Regions from separate parts of the Lentzea sokolovensis genome, predicted to be linked through region 2. Evidence: riboswitches for the same ligand, from Rfam matches in the RefSeq annotation. Region 2 holds a riboswitch; the other holds the start of a gene.

Region 1 (5,372 bases), on a different contig from region 2:
GGCTACTACGCCGCGCCGGGCAACGCGAACAAGCTCGTCGACGTCATCGACCGCAACCTGTCCTACGACCCGCTCAAGCCGGGTCTGTGGGCGCAGGGCGGCGGCGACGCGGCGCTCTCGTACCTCGCGAAGCCGGGTACCGCGCTCGTGGTGAACAAGAACGAGGCCTCGCTGAAGGCCGACAAGTCCGAGGGTCTGCTGGTCCTCAACCACCACAACGCCAACGGTGACCGCGCGTCGGTCGTCCTGGTGAAGTCGAGTGGCCGGGGCGGCGCCTACTAGATCGGATGTTTCACGAGAGGCCCGGTTCTTCGTTTGGAACCGGGCCTCTCGGCATGTCACGGCCCGGAACTGCCTGCCGTCACCCCTTGACGCGACCCCGTTCCTGCGGTCGAGTGACACTCGAAAGTGGGATATGGGCCGTGTGGGTGTCCCGCAGTACGGGAGATAACACCCCGATGGGGTGTCCGGCATGCGGCGGGCGGCCTGGATGCCGGTAGCCTTTCGCGAAGGAAAGTAGTCCCACCAATTGGGGACTGACACCTGGGAGGTGTGTGGATGCGGCTCGCAGTGATCCCAGGAGACGGGATCGGGCCCGAGGTCATCGCTGAGGCCCTGAAGGTCCTCGGAGAGGTCGTTCCGGCGGCCGAGATCACTCGCTACGACCTCGGCGCGGCGCGCTGGCACGCCACGGGAGAGTTGTTGCCCGAGTCGGTGCTGGGAGAGCTTCGCCAGCACGACGCGATCCTGCTCGGCGCGGTGGGCGACCCGTCGGTGCCGAGCGGAATTCTGGAGCGGGGCCTGCTTCTGAGGCTGCGCTTCGAACTCGACCACCACGTGAACCTCCGCCCGGCTCGTCTCTACCCCGGTGTCCGCAGCCCGCTCGCGGACCCGCCGGAGATCGACATGGTGGTGGTCCGCGAGGGCACGGAAGGCCCGTACGCGGGCAACGGCGGCCTGCTCCGCAAGGACACGCCGCACGAGATCGCCACCGAGGTCTCGCTGAACACCTCGTTCGGCGTCGAGCGCGTGGTTCGGGACGCCTTCGCGCGTGCGTCGAACCGTCAGCGCCGGCACCTGACCTTGGTGCACAAGACGAACGTCCTCACGCACGCCGGCTCGTTGTGGTCGCGCGTCGTGGAGGAGGTCTCGCTGCAGCACCCGGACGTCACCGTGGCCTACCAGCACGTGGACGCGGCGACCATTCACATGGTCACCGACCCGGGCCGTTACGACGTGATCGTCACCGACAACCTGTTCGGCGACATCCTGACCGACCTCGCCGCCGCCGTCACGGGTGGCATCGGCCTGGCCGCGTCGGGAAACATGGACGTGACCCGTCGCAACCCGTCGATGTTCGAGCCGGTGCACGGTTCGGCGCCGGACATCGCGGGCCAGGGCATCGCGGACCCGACGGCCGCCGTGCTGTCGGTCGCGCTGCTGCTCGACCACCTCGGCGAGCACGAGTCGGCCCGCCGGATCGAGGCCTCCGTGGCCTTTGATCTCGCTACCAGGGACCACCAGTCGCCTGGGGCCACCTACGCCATCGGCGACCGTCTCGCGGCACTCGTGTCGTCGAACGTCCGCACTGGCTGAGGTTCATCCGCTAGACGTTTTGAAGCCCGGCCGGAGAATCCCCGGCCGGGCTTCGGCGTTTCCGCGCGTCGGTCAGAGCTGGCCGTTGGCCTCACGCCACGCGCGCTCCTTCTGGATCCACTCGTTGTCCTGCGGGAACTCGTCGATCGTCGGCACGCGCCGGATCTCGGTCTTGAAGCCCGGGCCGGTCAGCGGCATGCGCTTGGCCCACTCGATCGCCTCCTCCTTCGAGGACACGTTGAGCAGGTAGAAGCCGTTGAACAGCTCCTTGGTCTCGCCGTACGGGCCGTCGGTGACGACCGGGGGTTCGGCGGAGTAGTCGACGACGACTCCCTCGGACGGCTCGGAGAGACCCTCGGCGGCCAGCAGCACACCGGCGCGGATCAGTTCCTCGTTGTACGCGCCGATCGTCTCCAGCATCTTGTCGAAGTCGAACTCGCCCATGTTCGCGTAGGCCTCGTCGGTGGCACGCATGATCAGGATGTACTTCACGGTGGATCTCCTCGCTCGGTGTCTTCCTCGGTGACGTCCACAGGTCGAACGGGCCGCGGGCCGGATCGACATCACACCCGGAGAATTTTCGAACTTTCTGTTTTCGCAGGTAGGGTCGGGTCAGTCGTGCGTGGGGGAAGACCGGTCGAAGTCCGGCGCTGACCCGCAACGGTAGGTCCCACCTGGGACGAGCCCGAACACCCGCTCACGGTGCCCGAGAACTTCCGACTCCGCCGTGGACTGCGGGAAGGACCCAGTGCTCTCCAAGATCAGCGTGCTCGTCGGCGTGCTCGCCGTCAGCCTCGTCGCGGGCGTCGCGCTCGGCCCCGTCTCCGTTCCGTTCGACCTCACGCTCGAACTGCTGTGGGCGGCGCTGACCGGTGGCACGATCCCCGCGGACCTCGCCGGGCAGTACCACATCGTCTGGGACATCCGGCTTCCCCGCGTCCTGCTGGCCGCGGTCGTGGGAGCGGGTCTGAGCACCGTCGGCGTCGCGATCCAGGCGATGGTGCGCAACGCGTTGGCAGACCCCTACGTGCTCGGCATCTCGTCGGGCGCGAGCGTGGGGGCGACGGCGGTCGCGACGCTCGGAATCCTGTCCGGCCTCGGCGTCTACGCGTTGTCGGTGGGAGCGTTCCTGACCGGTCTCGGCGCCACGGCCCTGGTCTACATCACCGCGCGCACGAGCCGAGGGCTCACACCGTTGCGGCTGGTGCTGACCGGGACCGCGCTCGCGTACGGGTTCTCCGCCGTGGCGATGCTGCTGGTGTTCCAGGCGCCGCGAGGTGAGGCGGCGCGGGCCGCGATGTTCTGGCTGCTCGGCAGCCTCGGCGGCGCGAACTGGCAGTCGCTGCCCGTCGCCGCCGTCGTGACCGCGGCCGGCATCGTCTACCTGACGACCAAGGCGCGGAAGCTCAACGCGCTGGCGATGGGCGACGAGACGGCGACCACGCTCGGTGTGGCGGTCAACCGGTTCCGCACGCACCTGTTCATCGTCACTGCCGCCATGACCGGTGTGCTGGTGGCGGTCAGCGGCGCCGTCGGATTCGTCGGGCTGATGCTGCCGCACCTGACGCGCATGGTGGTCGGCGCCGACCACCGCAAGGTCCTGGCGCTCGCACCGCTGGCCGGAGCGTCGTTCCTGGTCTGGGTCGACGTGGCCGCGCGGATGCTCGCGGCGCCGGAGGAACTGCCGCTCGGCGTCATCACGGCCGCACTCGGCGTGCCGTGCTTCATCTTCCTGATGCGCCGCAGGTCCTACGTCTTCGGAGGCCGCTGATGCGCGTCGAACTGCACGACGTCACCGTCCGGAACATCATCTCCGGCATTTCGTTGAACGCCTCCGGTGAGGTCGTCGGCATCGTCGGCCCCAACGGCAGCGGCAAGTCGACGACCTTGCGGTGCGTGTACCGGGCGCTCAAGCCCGACGCCGGCACCGTCCTGCTCGACGGCGAGAACGTCCACAAACGACACGACGTCGCCCGCCACCTCGCCGCGCTGACCCAGGAGTCGCAGGTCGAGTTCGACTTCACGGTCGCCGAGGTCGTGGAGATGGGCAGGCTGCCGCACGACCGCGATCCCGCGCGTGATTCCCGGGTGGTTTCCGAGGCACTGTCCACCGTGGACGTTTCGCATCTCGCTTCGCGCAGCTTCCTCAGTCTGTCCGGTGGTGAGCGTCAGCGCGTTCTCATCGCTCGCGCCATCGCCCAGGAGCCACGCGTGCTCGTGCTGGACGAGCCCACGAACCACCTCGACATCCGGCATCAGCTCGACGTTCTCCGGCTCACACGTGGGCTGGGCGTCACGGTGTTGACGGTTCTGCACGATCTGAACCTCGCCGCTTCCTTCTGCGACCGGCTGTACGTGCTGGACGAAGGCCGGATCGTCGCCTCCGGCACGCCCGTGGACGTGCTCGTGCCTGAACTGATCGCCAAGGTTTTCCACGTCACCGCGCACGTCGTGCGGCATCCGACCACAGGAGTTCCCCAGCTCCTGTTCGACCAGGAGGTCACCCCTTGAGAGCCGTTGTTCTTGCCGCTGTGCTGGTGGTGTCCGGCTGCGGCGCCACGGTCGCCCAGGACACCTCCGCATCCGACCCGGTGACCGTCACGAACTGCGGTCAGCAGGTCACGTTCGACAGGATTCCGTCCAAAGTGGTCACCAACGACACCGGCATCACCGAGTTGATGTTCGCGCTGGGGTTGAAGGATCGGATGGCGGGTTACGTCGTGTCCGGTGTCGACACCGTCGACGTGCGGACCTCGCCGTGGAAGGCCGAGTTCGGCAGTGTGAAGCACCTGTCCGACAAGATCTCCAAGGAGGTCGTGCAGGGGGTCAACGCCGATCTGGTGTTCGCCGGGTGGAACTACGGGTTCAGCGAGAGCACCGGGTTCACGCCGGACTCGTTGAAGGCTCTGGGGATCGGGACCTACCAGCTGACCGAGGCCTGCCGGAACGGGGTGGGGAAGCAGCGCGGGATCATGCCCGCGCTGGATGCGCTGTACACGGATCTGCGCAACCTCGGGAAGATCTTCCGGGTCGAGGCCAAGGCCGAGGAGCTCGTGAAGGGGTACCAGGAGCAGATCGCCGGCGCCGCTCGGTTGATGGAGGGCAAGCCCCGGCCGAAGGTGTTCCTCTTCGACAGCGGGCAGGATCAGCCGTTCACGTCCGGGAAGAACGCCGCGCCTCAGGACGTGATCTCGAAGGCCGGCGGGGACAACATCTTCGGGGATCTCAACGACAGTTGGACGACGGTCAACTGGGAGACCGTGGTGCAGCGGAACCCGGATGTCGTGTTGATCGTGGACTACGCGGACGGGGAGGCGAACACGCCTGAGCAGAAGCAGGCGTTCCTGGAGGGCTTCGCTCCGCTCGCCAACTCGCCTGCGGTCCGGGGGAAGCGGTTCTTCTCGCTGCCGTATGCGGCGTTGGTGGAGTCGCCTCGGAACGCGGCTTCGATCGAGGCGTTCGCGAAGTTCCTGTCCCAGGGGTGAGGCCGTCGGGTTGGTTCAGTCACCTTGCGAGGGTGGTCCCTCGGGTGGTGACGGAACTGAGCGGGGTTGCGATTGGGGCTTGACCTTGAGCCTCTGGCGGGATGCTTGACGGCCGGAAAAGGCCGGGCTGAAAAGCGCCCGGCCGTGCCCATGAGGTTCAGACGGCTCGCTTCGCATCGCCACGCCAGGCTTCGTACGTGGTCGCCTGGCGCGGGTGGCACCGCGCGGGGCGGGTTGCGGCGGCTGGTTCCTGTTCCAGCAGAGGGGCGCTTTGCGTTCAGTCACAGGCGT
Region 2 (5,372 bases):
GTCGGCGCGGCGAGGTTGCCGCCGCCGTCGAGGTTCGCGAGCTTGACCCCGGTCAGGCCGAGGACCGCCTGAGCCGTGGCACGCGGCGCGGTCGTCTGGTCGAATCCCGTTGCGTCGTAGGCGATCGCGCCTCGGTCCGCGACGGCACCCGGGCAGCCGACCGTGAGCGAACGCAGGAACTGCCGTGCCTTCGTCGCGGCGGCCGGGCGGTGACCGGCCAGCGCCTGCGCGGCCAGGCCGGTGCTGTTCGCGTTGGAAGCGTTGGCGCCGACGGAGAAACCTCCGTCGGCGTTCTGCTTCGACGCGAGCCACGTGGTGCCTTCGGCGGCGTTCACGCTGTCACCGGTGGCGCGCAACGCCTGCACGACCAGCGCGGTCGAGTCGACGTCACTGGCGCACGGGGTCTGACCGAAGTTCAGCGGGAAACCTCCGTCAGGGCACTGGGTTCCGGCGAGGAAGGTCCTGGCCGAGGCGGGCGCGCCGCCCGGCGTGCGGTCGAGGGCCAGCAGCGCCAGGGACTGGGTGAAGACGTTGGAGAAGTCGCCGAAGTCCGAGCGGTCGGAGAACCTGCCCGACGGCGCGAGCAGACCGCGCAGACCGGCTTCCAGGTCGGCACCGCCGAACGCGTTGCCGTTCTTGTGTCGCACCTTCGCCGCCAGCAACAGCTTGGCGTGCGCGCCCGCGTAGGCCTCGGTGCCGGAACCGACGTACCCGGTGGTGATCTCCGGCCTGGCCAGCCACGTGATGGCCTTCTCGGCGTTGGTGTCCGAGGAACGAGCGGCCGCGAACGCGAAGATCGCGTCGATGGTCAGGCCCTGGTCGGGGAACTTCTGGCCGCCGAAGTCGGCCTCGAACCGTTCGCCGTCGACCAGTTGCCGGGCGAGCCAGCCCGCGGCGGCGTCGGCTTTGTCGTGCGATGCCGCCACCGCGGGGGTGACAGCGGTGCCAATGCCCAGCATCAGGACAGCAGCGAGCACCAGACGTCTCATGAGAACCCTTTCCCGCACTTCCACGACAGGAGTTGGTGAACACCGCGCGATGCGGGTGACCGGGCTCGCCCGAAGGGGCACACCGTTGCGGGACAGCGCCGGATTCTCACCGGACTTCCCCCGCGTCGCGCTGAACGCCCAACAGGTTCTCATGCCGCGCAAGGCCCCGTGCCGGGTTGGGATGTGACGCTCGCCTCCGACCCCGAAGGCGGTGCCGAACGGCGGTTTCCAGGTGTTAACCTCGCCCGGCTCGACAACTTCATACCTCGCCCGTGACGGGGAAGCCGGTCGGAATCCGGCACTGTCGCGCAACCGTGGGCCACTGCTGCAGTGGCGAGTCGGGTCACCATCCGGGCGGGGTGAACAGACCGACCGCTGTCGCGAAACGCAGGGGTGGCTGCCGGCGCCCTGTGCCGTCTCCTCTCCTCGAGCAGCACGAGGGGGAGAGGATGACCCGGCGAAGGACCCTGGCCGCACTGGCGTTCGTCGTCAGCGCGGGCCTGATCGCCACGACGATCGCCGGAACCGCGGCCGCCGCGGGTGATCGCGAAGCCGCCCACTCCAGCTCCGTGTGGCTCTCCCACCAGCTGCGACCCGACGGCACCCTGGAGAACCCGCTCGGTGGTGAGCTGCCCGACCACGGTCTGATGCTCGACCTGGTCTTCGCGATGCACGCGTCCGGCGACGGCGCGCTCGCCGAGCCGATCGTCAAGTTCCTGGACGACCAGGGACACGCCACCGACTACTTCACCTGGGACGGCCTCGCTCCCGGTCAGGGCTTCGACCAGATCATCGTCGGCGGCGCGGTGGCCAAGACCCTGCTCGCCGCGCAGATCTCCGGCCGCGACCCGCGCGACTTCGACGGCCACGACATGGTCGCCGAGACGAAGGCGGCGATCCGCCGTTCGGGCGTCGACGCCGGCCGGGTCAGCGACTACTCGAAGAACCCCGAGTGGTCGGACATGGTCAACAACAACGCCAACGTGTTCGGCCAGTCCCTCGCGGTGATCGGCCTGGCGGTGGCGGGGGAGAACGACCAGCTCGCCATCGACAAGATGGTGACGCAGCAGTGTTCCGAGGGCTATTTCCGGATCTTCTTCGGGTACGTGCAGGGACCTGAGGGCCTCAGGGTGTCGTCGTGTGACGAGGGCAAGGCCGACGGCTCGTCGTCCCCGGACGGCGACGCGACCGGCCTCGCGCTGTCGGCGATGCTCGCCGCGAAGCGCGCCGGGGCGGCCGGGCTCGACGAGCCGATCGCCAGGACCGTGACGTGGCTGAAGAACAACCAGGCCGACGGTGGTGGCTGGGGCGGCGGTGTCGGTACGGAGGCGCCGAACACCAACAGCACCGGCCTGATCGTGCAAGCTCTCGCTGACGCCGGTGGCGCGGGCCCTGAGGTGGGCAGGGGCGTGGAGTTCCTGAGGTCCGCGCAGGCCGGCGAGTCCGACTCGGGTACCGCGCTGGCCGGGCAGATCGGTGCGATCGCGTACAACCCCGCCTCGTACCAGGCAGCGCGCACCGGCGGGATTTCCGGCGTCGACACGTGGATCAGGGCGAGCGCGCAGGCCTCGCTCGGGTTGTCGCAGATCGGTTTTCACGCGCTCGCGACGGGTGGCGGGCCCGAGCCGACCACGACCACCTCTACAACCACCGGCGCCACCACGACGACTCGGACCACCACGCCGCCACCTGCCGCGGTGCACACCACGACCGCGACGGTCACCGTTCAGACGCCCGCGCCGACGACCAAACCGAAGGCCGTGGTCCGCCAGCCCGCCCCGGCGCCGAAGACCGTGCAGCCGGCCGCGAAGACGTCCGCCGCGAAGCTCGGCGCCTATCTGGCCAACAAGCTCGTGCGCGGTGACCACGTCGAGGTCACCGAGAACGACAGGACCTACGTCGACTACGACGCGACGGGCGACCTGGTGCTGGCACTCCACGCGCTGGGCGAACAGCCGGACGCGGCGAGGAAGGCCACGGAGTTCCTGCTGACGCCGGACGCGATCAACGCCTACGCGCACGGCGCCGGGCAGGAGACGGGCGAGGCCGCCTACGCCGAACCGCTCGCGAAACTCGTGATCCTCGCTCAGTTCCAGAAGTCCGGCGACCTCGCGAACCGGCTGCGCACCGAACTGACCGGGCTGCGGGGCTCGGACGGCCTGTTCACCGACACCGGTTCGTTCGCGGACTCCGAGGACTCCGTGCGCCGCCACACCTGGGCGGTGCTCGCCACCGTCGCCGACCCCGGCCAGGCGATCGAGGCGCTCGCCGCCCGCCAGTGCGAGGACGGCACCTTCCCGGAACACATGGACGAGAACGACTGCAAGGCAGGGGATCTCGCTTCCACCGCCGCCGCGGTGACCGCGCTGAACAGCAGGCCGTTCACCGAGGACGCGCCCGCCGCCCAGGCCCCGGCGGAGTGGTCGAAGGAACGCGCGGCCGCGTTCGTGAAGGCGATCTCGTTGCTCAGTGCCAAGCCGAACGGCAAGGGCATGGTCGACGACGAAGGCGGCGCGCCCTCCATCGCGTTGAGCGCCTCGGTCGCGGGTGCCCGGCAGGCGGCGGGCCTGGACGTGAGCGGCGCCGCGAAGACGATCGGCGGGATGGTGCTCGGCGACGGTGGTCTGCCGCGGGTGTCCGGCGGTGACGGTGCTACCGACTTCGGCACGAGTCTCGTTGCCGCACAAGGGATCGCGGGTCGCTCGTGGATCAGCGCGGACGGGTCCCCGTTGTCGCCGGTGGTGCGTCTGCCGCTGACGGACGCCAAGCCGGTTCCCGCACCGGTCGCCCAGAACGCTCCGTGGCATCCGCCGCTGTGGTCGTACTTCGCACTCGGCGGCGCCATGGTGCTCGCCGGTCTCGTTCTGCTGCTTCGCCGTCGTCTCACTCAGGGGGTTCAGTGATGAAGAGAGTTCTCGCCGCCGCGTTGGTGCTCACCGGACTGGTCATCGCGCCCGCTCCGGCCAGTTCCGCGGGCTACGACGGCATCTGCACCGGCGCGGACGCGTTGAGCGGCACGACGATCGTGGTCGACTTCCAGGAACTGGACGGCAACGGCGGGGTGGCCGCGCCGACGATCACCCGCTGCTCGCCCAACGCCAGTCCCGGTACGGACCGCACCGGCATCAAGGCGTTGCAGGACGCGGGAATCACGGTCGCGGGCACCGTCAAGTGGGGCCTCGGGTTCGTGTGCCGCGTGAACGGCCGTCCGTCGTCGAGCGAGAACATCCCGGTCACCGGCAACCCGACCTACAAGGAGGGGTGCTTCAACACCCCGCCCGGCGCCGCGTACTGGGGTTACTGGCACGCCGACGGTTCCGGCTCGACCTGGACCTACAGCAGCTACGGCGCCTTGAACCGCAACGTGGTCCCCGGTGGTTTCGAGGGATGGTCGTTCTCGCTGAACAAGTCGGCCGGCACCAACCCGGTTCCCGGCGTGACGCCGACGAACCCGGCCGTGAACGCGAGCAACCCCACCGCGGCACTCTCGATCAACGACCTGGACCGCAAGATCACCCTCGGCCAGACCACGTCGCTCACCTGGACCACGACCAACGCGACATCGGTCAGCGCGTCCTCCGTCGCGCCCGCCAATGGCGGCGGTAGCTGGTCGGGTTCGCTCGCGGTGCCCGGCGGCACGCAGAACATCACGCCCACGGCGGCCGGCACGTACACCTACATCATCTCCGCGACCGGGAACGGGGTGACGGTGTACTCGTCCACCACCCTGACCGTCCAATGAGGACGATCGCGGCACTGGCCGCCGCCTTCCTGACGGTGTCGGCGGCACCCGTGGTGCACGCGATCGACCACGGCAAGGGTTATCCCGGCTTCTGCAAGGACGACAACGGCGTGACCGTCGTCATCGACTTCCAGCAGCTCGGGGGCGACGCGATCGTGCGCTGCAACCCGCAGTCGGCCGCGGGCACCGGTCTGGACGCGATGAAGGGTGCGGGTTTCCAGGTCGCCGGCGCGCAGCGGTGGGGCGAGGCCTTCATCTGCCGAGTCGAGAACAAGCCCGCCGCCGCGGCCCAGATCCCGATCAACGGCCGCGAGAACTACCGCGAGCTGTGCATCGACACCCCTCCCGCGGCGGCCTACTGGTCGTACTGGCACGCCGGGAACAACTGCGCCTGGGACTACAGCCAGTGGGGCGTGAAGAACCGCCAGTTCATCCGGGGTGGTTTCGAGGGCTGGTCGTTCTCCCTGAACGCCACCGCGGACACGAACCCGGTGCCGCGCGTTGCCGCCGTGCGCCCCGGCACCGAGGGCAGGGCGTGCAACGCCGCCGAAGAAGCGAAGCCCGTCAGCAACGACCCCGGCGAGACGCAGGCTCCCGTCCAGGGCCGCCCGCCGCAAGCCACTTCTGAGGCAGAGCAGCGG

What was found. Region 2 has a riboswitch for cobalamin ahead of SK854_RS07295 (hypothetical protein). Riboswitches for the same ligand answer to the same signal wherever they lie in the genome.
Region 1: it holds a riboswitch for cobalamin, as region 2 does, so the genes downstream of both, SK854_RS25695 (FecCD family ABC transporter permease) here and SK854_RS07295 (hypothetical protein) in region 2, are expected to answer to the same signal.

Annotation. Positions count from the first base shown of each region.
Region 1 is NZ_JAXAVU010000010.1:772,159-777,530, reverse strand. It holds gene SK854_RS25710 (S8 family peptidase) at 1-282, shown strand, start outside; gene SK854_RS25705 (3-isopropylmalate dehydrogenase) at 559-1,596, shown strand; gene SK854_RS25700 (YciI family protein) at 1,669-2,088, opposite strand; cobalamin riboswitch at 2,179-2,311, shown strand; gene SK854_RS25695 (FecCD family ABC transporter permease) at 2,345-3,367, shown strand; gene SK854_RS25690 (ABC transporter ATP-binding protein) at 3,367-4,107, shown strand; gene SK854_RS25685 (ABC transporter substrate-binding protein) at 4,104-5,081, shown strand.
Region 2 is NZ_JAXAVU010000004.1:383,523-388,894, reverse strand. It holds gene SK854_RS07300 (prenyltransferase/squalene oxidase repeat-containing protein) at 1-989, opposite strand, end outside; cobalamin riboswitch at 1,023-1,132, opposite strand; cobalamin riboswitch at 1,219-1,358, shown strand; gene SK854_RS07295 (hypothetical protein) at 1,439-3,892, shown strand; gene SK854_RS07290 (hypothetical protein) at 3,892-4,731, shown strand; gene SK854_RS07285 (ABC transporter substrate-binding protein) at 4,728-5,372, shown strand, end outside.